2 regions of the Lentibacillus songyuanensis genome follow, and region 1 is predicted to be linked to the other one. Evidence: a T-box and tRNA genes for the amino acid it is inferred to sense, from the RefSeq annotation. Region 1 holds a T-box; the other holds one or more tRNA genes.

Region 1 (4,958 bases):
TATGAGTTTGAGGAGATTATCCCTATATCGGCTCTGGAGGGGAATAATGTTGCTCATCTATTGGGTGTTATAAAAACGCATCTACCGGCTGGGCCACAGTATTATCCCACAGACCAAGTGACCGATCATCCAGAGCGATTTATTATTGGCGAACTGATCCGGGAGAAAGTTTTGCAGCTTACAAGAGAAGAGATCCCGCATTCGATTGCCGTTGTCATTGAAAATATCGAAAAGCGAGAATCAAATGCGATATTTATCCAGGCAACAGTGATAACGGAGCGAAAGTCACAAAAGGGGATATTAATTGGGAAACAAGGAAAAATGTTGAAGGAAATTGGGAAAAGGGCACGCGCTGATATAGAAGCATTACTCGGGACAAGAGTCTATTTGGAGCTATGGATAAAGGTTCAAGATAATTGGCGTAATCGGCAAAGCCAGCTTCGGGATTTAGGTTTTCGGGAAGATGAATATTAAACATGGTAAAAATTATAACTCATTCTTTCATGATGGGTGGTCATTCTAATAGTGAGGTTGATACTTTTTTAAATGTTAAAGAAAGGCAGTGGTTTCTAATGATCGACTTTACATGGAAAGTATTCAGTCAGACAGGAAACATTGAAACCTATTTGTTATTGAAAGAGATGGAAACAGAACCTACCGGAAAAGGGCAAAAACGACAGCATGAGAAAGAGTTAACACATCTTGATACCAACATGTAGCGCACAACCAGCCGAATGACCTGTTTCACATTTTTTAGCTTTATAAAAGAAAGGTGAACCGTGTGCTAGAAAAAATGGAAGGTATTGTCATTAAAACACAGGATTATGGTGAAACACATAAAATTGTAACGATATTCAGCAAAAAAATAGGTAAATTCGCGGCAATTGCCAGGGGCGCCAAAAAGCCAAAGAGTAGAATGGCTGCAGTTACGCAGCCATTCATTCATGGTGAGTTTTTCGTATATATACATACTGGTTTAAGTACCATCCAGCAAGGAGAAATAGTGAATTCACTTCGGACCATTCGCGAAGACATTGTCAAAACTGCTTATGCAGCCTATATCGTTGAATTAACGGACAAATTGGTTGACGAAAAAACATCAGATGCATTTATTTATAACCAGCTTTTGTTAACGATGGATTGGATTACTACACACGAGTCAGCAGATATTCCGATCATGATGTATGAAATGAAGCTATTTAACAAGGGTGGATTTGCGCCAACCGTTAATCAATGTACAAATTGTGGCAGCACGGACACTCCTTTTTCGTTTTCGATCATCGAGGGTGGGTTATTATGCAAGAATTGTCAGCATATCGACCCATACGCCATTGGGGTGACAAATACATTGGCAAGGCTTTTATATTTGTTCAGCAATGTCGGCCTGGAACGAATTGGAAATATCTCGGTGAAAGCAGAGACGATTAATAAACTGCGGCAAATTCTGGATGCCTATTACGAACACTATGGCGGGTACTACATAAAATCCAAGAGGTTTTTAAAGCAACTCGACAAGTTTAAGTGAACATCATTGACACATAGCCGAAAATACAGTATGATTTGTACATATTTGTAAATAGTGTGTGGATGGAGAAAAGTACCTGTTGCTTTACGATTCGTAGCGAGTCCAGGTTGGTGGAAGCTGGATAATGGGACAATGGGGAAGGCACTCCGGAGCGTTTTTAATAAGGTGGCTCTGATTATAGGAGCAAATAGGGTGGAACCGCGGACCAAAATCCGTCCCTATGTCTAAGTCAGTTAGACATAGGGGCGGATTTTTCTTGTCTCGTAGTTTTTCGTGAATAGGGAGGTAACACATTAATGAATATTCAACAAATGATTTTGACATTGCAAAAGCATTGGTCTGACCAAAATTGTATTTTAACACAAGCGTATGATGTAGAGAAGGGTGCCGGCACCATGTCTCCAATGACACTGCTTAGAAGCTTGGGACCCGAACCATGGAATGTTGCATATGTTGAGCCGTCCAGACGTCCTGCAGATGGCCGGTATGGACAAAATCCCAATCGATTATACCAGCATCATCAATTTCAAGTTATCATGAAGCCGTCACCTGCGAATGTACAAGACCTTTATCTCGATTCTCTCATTAAGCTTGGGATCGATCCGTTACAACATGATATTCGCTTTGTCGAGGATAATTGGGAAAACCCGACACTTGGTGCTGCTGGATTAGGATGGGAAGTATGGCTGGATGGTATGGAAATCACGCAATTCACCTATTTTCAGCAAATCGGCGGGCTGGAAGCATATCCAGTTGCAGTCGAATTAACCTATGGACTGGAACGACTGGCATCTTATATTCAGGATAAAGAAAATGTCTTTGATTTAGAATGGACCGATGGAGTTACGGTAAAGGATATCTTTTTGCAGCCGGAATATGAGCATTCTACCTATACATTTGAAGAATCAAACACCAAGATGCTATTTGAATTATTCTCTATGTATGAACAAGAAGCAAAAGCTACGATGGAAAAGGGTCTGATTTTTCCGGCTTACGATTATGTACTGAAATGTTCCCATACATTTAACCTGCTTGATGCGAAAGGCGTTATTTCAGTAACCGAACGTACAGGATACATTGGCCGCGTGCGTAATTTAGCCAGAGGGATTGCTAAGGCATACGTTGCTAAACGTGAAGAACTGGGATTTCCGATGTTGAAGGAGGAGAAAAAATAATGGCAAAGGATGCGTTGTTTGAAATAGGATTAGAAGAAATGCCGGCACGATTTATTGACGATGCCGAAAAACAGCTTCGGGAAAAGACGCAAGAATGGTTAGAGGAATTACGTATTTCTTTTTCCTCTATTTCGTCGTATTCCAGCCCAAGAAGACTGGCGGTATTGATTCACGATATGGCCGAAGAACAAGCGGTTCTGGAGGAAGAAGTGAAAGGCCCGGCGGTTAAAATTGCACAGGATACGGATGGAAATTGGACAAAAGCAGCGATAGGTTTTACCAAAGGTCAAGGTAAAACAACAGACGATATCTATACAAAGGATGTCAAAGGCACAACGTATATTTTTGTGAAAAAACATATTGAAGGAAATCCATCTGACATGATGCTTCCGTCATTTAAAGATATTATTGAAGCAATAAAATTTCCGCAAAATATGCATTGGGGTAAGGAGAAACTCCGTTATGTACGTCCGATACGCTGGCTTGTGGCATTATATGATGATCAAGTAATCCCATTTACTGTTGCCCATGTTGAAACTGGGAGACAAACACGAGGACATCGTTTCTTAGGGAAAGAGGTTGCTCTGAATCACACGCGGGAATATATTGACCGGCTGGCGGAAAACTTCGTGATCGCGGAACCTGCTAAGCGGGAAAAATTGATTATAGATGGAATAAAAGAATTGGAAAGTCAACAGGGGATCCAAATTCCGATTGCAGAAGATTTACTTAATGAAGTGCGCAACTTAGTGGAATATCCTACTGTTTTTATTGGTGAGTTTGATCAAGCATTTCTGGAACTGCCTGCAGAGGTACTTATTACATCGATGAAGGAACACCAGCGTTATTTTCCCGTTAAATCACAGACGGATGAATTATTGCCCTATTTTGTTGGGGTTCGAAATGGAGATGCCAAGGGACTCGAAACCGTTGCCAGAGGGAATGAAAAGGTATTGAAGGCGCGCCTGGCAGACGCACGGTTTTTCTATGAAGAAGATCGGAAACAGCCGATAGAATTTTATTTGAACAAACTGAAAAAAGTGGTGTTTCAGGAAAAGCTGGGCACGATTCATGCAAAAGTAGAACGAGTCGTCAGTCTTATGAAACAAATTGCCATTATACTCGGGGTGGATAATACGCAAAAACAACGAGCTGTCCGGGCAGCACAAATCAGTAAGTTTGATTTAATGACCAATATGGTGAACGAATTTACTGATCTCCAAGGGATAATGGGCGAAAAATATGCACTTTTCTTTGGGGAAGATAAACTTGTGGCCCAGGCTATTGCGGAGCATTACCTGCCTCGTCATGCAACAGATGAGCTGCCAACGACAATGGAAGGGTCAATCGTTAGTATTGCTGATAAACTGGATACTATTGTTGGTTGTATTTCGGTTGGACTCACTCCCACTGGTTCACAAGATCCCTATGGTTTAAGACGTCAAGCGATTGGCATCTTAAAGATTCTGCAGCATGAAAAGTGGAACGTACCAGTATGGAAACTGCTGGATATCACGAAGGAATTGTATCAGACAACAGACATCGATATAGCTGATGAACAAACAATAATGAGCGAACTCAACGAATTTGTAGCATTACGAGCAACTTATTTATTAAAGGAAGTGGGTATCGAACCAGATATCATTCAGGCCGTCTTAGCAAATAAATTAGGAGTGGTGGCCTATATGATTTCCAAAGCACGCATTCTCTCAGAAAAACGCAGCCAGGAAACTTTCAAACCAACAGAAGAAGCCTTTACACGTGTCTTGAATATCGCGAAAAAAGCTGAAGCACAACAGGTGGATACTAAGCTTTTCGAAACACCATCGGAGACATCCTTATACGAGAAGCTTCAAGTAGTGCATGCAAGCTACCAGTCGGCCAACGAACGCTTGGATGCCGAACAAGCGCTTGAGCAGTTAATGTCGCTGACAAAGGAAATCCATGATTTCTTCGAGCATAATATGGTAATGGCAGATAATGAAGCGCTGCGGAATAATCGTTTAGCACTGATTCATTCCCTGGCAACGTTAATTACTGATTATGCCGATATGACCAAAATCAGCTGGAAACAACACTTTTAAGGGTAAGTCCGGTTTATGGTGAACATTTTAAACACCTTCTCTTTTCCTTTTCATCTTAAATAGTATATACTATTTAAAGAAATGTATGGCATATTTCGCTAGTAGGTGGTGAAAAGGTGGAATTATCCAATCGGCAAGAACAAATTATTGAAATTGTAAAAGCAAATGGACCCA
Region 2 (4,958 bases), on a different contig from region 1:
TCGTTTCCGGTGCTGCCGACTACTAGTCTGGTGACAAAGATGGAAGCAGGGTATTGGCTAACGGAAGCGTCTGCACTTGATCAGGTGAAAAAAGCGACCGTACCGATTTTATATATCCATGGCAACGCAGATAAATTTGCTCCTGCACGTATGTCTGAGGAATTATATAAAAACACTAAAAGTGATGCAGAGCTCATGATTGTTGACGGCGCTGGACATGCTGAATCATTCGTACTTGCACAAGATAAGTACGAAGCAAAACTGCAGGAGTTTTTAGGGAAGTACGTAGAGTGAGGCACAGGAACAGGTAGAGTGTCTCCATGTTTCCCATGGTGGATTAAATCCGGAGAAGAGCTACCTGTCCCGCCTATGATAGTCGACCTATGACTCGCTGATGTTGGCGTCTTGTTTGTATGCTATTTGCAGTTGTTTTGTGATGTTGCCAGGTTTGCCATTAGCGATTGGTTGATGATCAACTGTGATGATTGGCATAATTTCCGAGGTGCTGCTCGACAGAAAAAGTTCATCCGCATTAGCAATATCATCGACGGAAAAAGCTGTCTCATTGAACGGAATGCCAAGTTTTTCCGCAAATTGTTCGACACGAATTCGCACACAACCATGTAAAATTTGATTGGTGGCCGGATGCGTCATGATCGTACCATCTTTCACCAGATAGACATTTGATGAACTGCATTCCGTCACCGTGCCATCTTTGTGCAAAATGGCCTCGTAACATCCTTGCTCCTGAGCTTCTTGTTTTGCCAAGACATTTGGTAACAGATTAAGGCTTTTAATATAACAATTTTCCCAGCGTACATCGCGTTGTGTAATCGCCTTGACACCATTTTTTAAATTGTCCAGATTCCTTGGCTGTTTTGAAACATAAGCATATACATTTGCGTCTACGCCGGTTGGAAATGTATGCACACGTGGTGCGGAGCCGCGTGATGCTTGAAGATATACTTTTGTATCGGTTTTGACATCATTTTTAAGTAATAAGGTATGCAATAAATCGGTTAGTTCCACCTTTGTAAAGGGCAGGATAATTTTGACTGCTGCTGCCGATCGAAATAAGCGATTGACATGTTCGTCAAGCAGATAATAGGTACCGTTATACACACGAATCACTTCATATACACCATCTCCAAATTGCAGCCCTCGTTCCTCGAATGGATAATGCAATGTGTCGCGGTGTACAAATTTTGTTTGTGATAATACGACAGGATAATTTGTCATTTCTATTCCCTCCCATAAGCCATAAGATCATTCTATATCTTCATACAACCATTGTAAACAAAGAATTCCTAATTGTCGTACCGCGGGAAATCATTTGGAATGAAGAATCTGAAAGTGATACCGGTTTAATGGAAATTTGTTTAATTTAGTGATAAATATCACGGTGTGTATTATATTTCTCATATATAATAGTGATAATGAAGCAGTGTGTGTTACATAAAAGTAATTGGCTAAGCACACATGAATCGTATCCATCTTCTAAAAGGAACGTGATGACAATGGAACCTTTATTATTACGGCTGGGTCAGCGGGATTGTGACAAGCTGATTGCCAATACGAAACGGTTACATGTAAAAAAGGGCGCGGTTATTTTTAATGAGGGAAGCCCAGCGGAGCATTTATTTTTTATCGAAAAAGGGGAGATGCGCATTTTTAAGAACCTTGGTGATAATAGGGAAATTACGATATTTACCCGGGGTGAAGATGATGGATTTGGTGAGATTGGTATTTTTAGTGGGAAAAAGTATTCAAATACAGCTGAGGCAACAAGAGATAGTGTAATCCTATCCATTCATAAAGATGTTATTGAATCCATTTTGGCTGAGGATGGGCATCTGTGTTTGCAATTCATCAAATGGGTTGCCGAGTCATTGGAGGCTAGTAAAGCACAAACTCGTGATTTTCTGGCATTTGGATCGGAGGGCGCAGTGGCATCCATGTTTCTTCGGTATGTCAATATGTATGGCGTGGTAACGGTGAACGGAATCCGTATCACAAAGCCAATCTTGATTCAAGATATTAGTAAGTATATTGGAATTTCCAGAGAGACGGTCAGTCGAATTGTAAACAAATGGAAGGAAAAAGGAATCCTCACAAATGATAATAAATATTTTTTAGTGAAGGATATCGACTATTTGAAAACACTGCTTGCATGTGATTCGTGTGGCGTGGAAAATTGTGTGCTGTAGGTGAAGTCAGATAGTAAATCTTGTAGGGTATTCGTACACTTTTGTTAAAAAAACGACAAATTTCTCTTGAATTGCGATGATAGACTTGCTATAATAAAAAATGCATTACAAAAAGCGGGTGTAGTTTAGTGGTAAAACCTCAGCCTTCCAAGCTGATGATGAGGGTTCGATTCCCTTCACCCGCTCCATACATATGTCATAACGCAGTGTTTCGTCGGATGAGCGACGAGGTGTTGCGTTTTTTTCATTGTTTGGAGTTTTTGACTCGTGTCTGCACTTGAATTTAGAGTTCTCTAAGTAGTATTCTTTAAGTTAGAAATGATTAATTAATGAGGGATTTTAATATGAGACATTTGTTACAACAATTAAAACAACTAGATGGAAAAGGGTATAAAGCTTACAAAGGTGTACAAGGAACCTATTATTCTGCTCGCTTCACGTTATCGATTGACTATGTACAGGGGGATCCATTTGCGTCCCCTTCCAAAATTCGTGTCGTGGTGCCACAACAGCAACGTCGCATTAAGCGCGAATGGATGGAAGATGATTACCGCAATGTGGCGACAGCGGATGCGCTAGCCCGATCTGTCGGTAAAGCAGTAGCAGGCAGTCATGTTCAGGTAAAAGGATCCGGCAAAAGTGGTGCTGTGTTATTTGATACACCTGGGCAGGAGGTCTTGGAGCGGAGCGCGGTACAAATCGGTCCGAATGGTACCACTATCTGTCTGTCAGTTGGACTTCCCGCGAATGGAAGACGGATCAACGGCAGGGAAGCCATCAAGTTATTTGAAACGGTTATTCCCGCGATCATCAACAAATCGATTTTTACGATAACCGATCAGGAAATGGAACAGGCGGTTCAATTAGCAGATCAGCAAGAAGCTATTCGTGAGGAGATGGTCAAACAGGGGTGGATTGCGTTTATTGCGAATGGAGCAATTTTACCAAGAGAAAGCGGGATAAGCAATCGCCCGTTGAAACAAGCAGTTCCCTTTCAAAGCCCGAAAGAAAACCAAGTAACCATTCGTGTGCCCCACCGGTCTGAAGCCTTAACAGGAATGGCGATCAAAAAAGGAATTACATTGATTGTTGGCGGTGGTTATCATGGCAAAAGTACGGTGCTTGAGGCGGTGGAACGAGGTGTCTATCCGCATACCAAAGGGGATGGGCGTGAATTTGTCTTGACCGATCCAGATGCCGTCAAAATTCGTGCGGAAGACGGCAGGCAAATTAAGGGTGTGAATATTTCACCGTTTATTTCTAACTTGCCACATAAACAGGAGACGGAGTGTTTTTCCACAGAAAATGCAAGTGGCAGTACGTCACAAGCAGCAAATGTTATGGAGGCTTTAGAGGTTGGTGCGACAACATTGCTGATTGATGAGGATACAAGTGCAACTAATTTCATGATCCGCGATCACCGAATGCAGCAATTGGTGACACAAGAACAAGAACCGATTACCCCGTTTATCGATAAGGTAAAACAAATGCGTGATCAGCTCGCTGTTTCAACGATTCTGGTAATGGGAGGTTCCGGCGATTATTTTGCTGTTGCCGACGAGGTAATCATGATGGATGAATATGTTCCACGAAATGTGACGGCAAAGGCAAAAGCAATCATGGAGCAGTACCCGATGGAACGAAATGGTGTTAATGATAGTATGTTTGGTACGATCGCGAAACGTTGCTTGAAGCCGAGTAGCTTGCAAACGCAAAAAGGGAAGCGGGCGAAAACACAAGCAAAAGGATTAACGAAAATCTTAATGGGTCGAACAGAAATTGTTTTTGATCAAACAGAACAACTAGCAGATGCCTCACAAACACGGATGATTGCGGAGATCATTTCCTATCTGGATCGGACCAATGGCTTGGAAAAGGTTAGGACATTAGCAGATGTGCTTGTAGAAATAGAACGGAAAATGGATGATGATGGACTGGCTTCGTTTACTAGTTTTTCAAAGCAACACCCCGGTGACATTGCCCGTCCACGCAAATATGAAATTGCCGCCGTATTAAACCGGATCCGGACATTGCAAGTGACCCAAATGGACTGATATACGGCGCAGGGGGCAGTTTTAGACCGCTTAAAAACGCACCTTTTATCCCGCAAGTCCCCCACTGAATAATCGTTTGGGAGAAAATGGGCTAAGACGTGCGGGAACAGCCCTGAAACGTGTGGGAGTAGCCCTGAAATGTGTGGGAGTAGCCCTAAAACGTGCAAGGACCAGCCTGAAACATGCGACAGCAAGTTCGAAATGTGTAATAGGTGCAGAGGTTTTTAAAACGAATCTATTTCACTTTTTCAGCAGTCTCAGCCGATTCCACTATCCCGTATCGATCGTTCATGTGAATTCCCGATCGGATATCCTGCATCCCCGATCACATGGCAAACTTACTTTGCCCAACTTTAGAGGAAGTGAATGAAATGGATGTGCAACAATTAAAACAGGAAATTATCGCGTACAGCAAAGATATAGGCATTGATAAAATTGGCTTTGCTGCTGCCGACGTGTTCGGTGAATTAAAAGAACGGCTTAAGCAGCAACAAGCACTAAGCTATCAGTCGGGATTTGAAAAAGGGTCGATCGAGGAACGGACAGAACCAAATCGATTATTACCCGAAGCACAATCAATTCTCTCGATTGCCGTTGCGTACCCTTCCCGGATTAGGAACGCGCCAAAAGGAACCAAACAGGATCGCCGGGGAATTTTTTGCCGGGCATCTTGGGGGATGGATTACCATGTCATTCT

What was found. The T-box of region 1 lies ahead of glyQ (glycine--tRNA ligase subunit alpha). A T-box ahead of a tRNA ligase gene usually reads a tRNA of that ligase, here a tRNA-Gly.
Region 2: it encodes a tRNA-Gly, which carries the amino acid that the T-box ahead of glyQ (glycine--tRNA ligase subunit alpha) is inferred to sense. The anticodon was not compared.

Annotation. Positions count from the first base shown of each region.
Region 1 covers NZ_JBCLVH010000045.1:1,599-6,556, reverse strand. The annotation lists gene era (GTPase Era) at 1-474, shown strand, start outside; gene WMZ97_RS21620 (YqzL family protein) at 573-719, shown strand; gene recO (DNA repair protein RecO) at 782-1,525, shown strand; T-box leader at 1,576-1,748, shown strand; gene glyQ (glycine--tRNA ligase subunit alpha) at 1,822-2,700, shown strand; gene glyS (glycine--tRNA ligase subunit beta) at 2,700-4,784, shown strand; gene WMZ97_RS21600 (helix-turn-helix transcriptional regulator) at 4,901-4,958, shown strand, end outside.
Region 2 covers NZ_JBCLVH010000009.1:72,642-77,599, reverse strand. The annotation lists gene WMZ97_RS10910 (alpha/beta hydrolase) at 1-294, shown strand, start outside; gene dat (D-amino-acid transaminase) at 382-1,239, opposite strand; gene WMZ97_RS10900 (Crp/Fnr family transcriptional regulator) at 1,518-2,207, shown strand; tRNA gene WMZ97_RS10895 (tRNA-Gly) at 2,322-2,395, shown strand; gene WMZ97_RS10890 (ABC-ATPase domain-containing protein) at 2,552-4,261, shown strand; gene queG (tRNA epoxyqueuosine(34) reductase QueG) at 4,633-4,958, shown strand, end outside.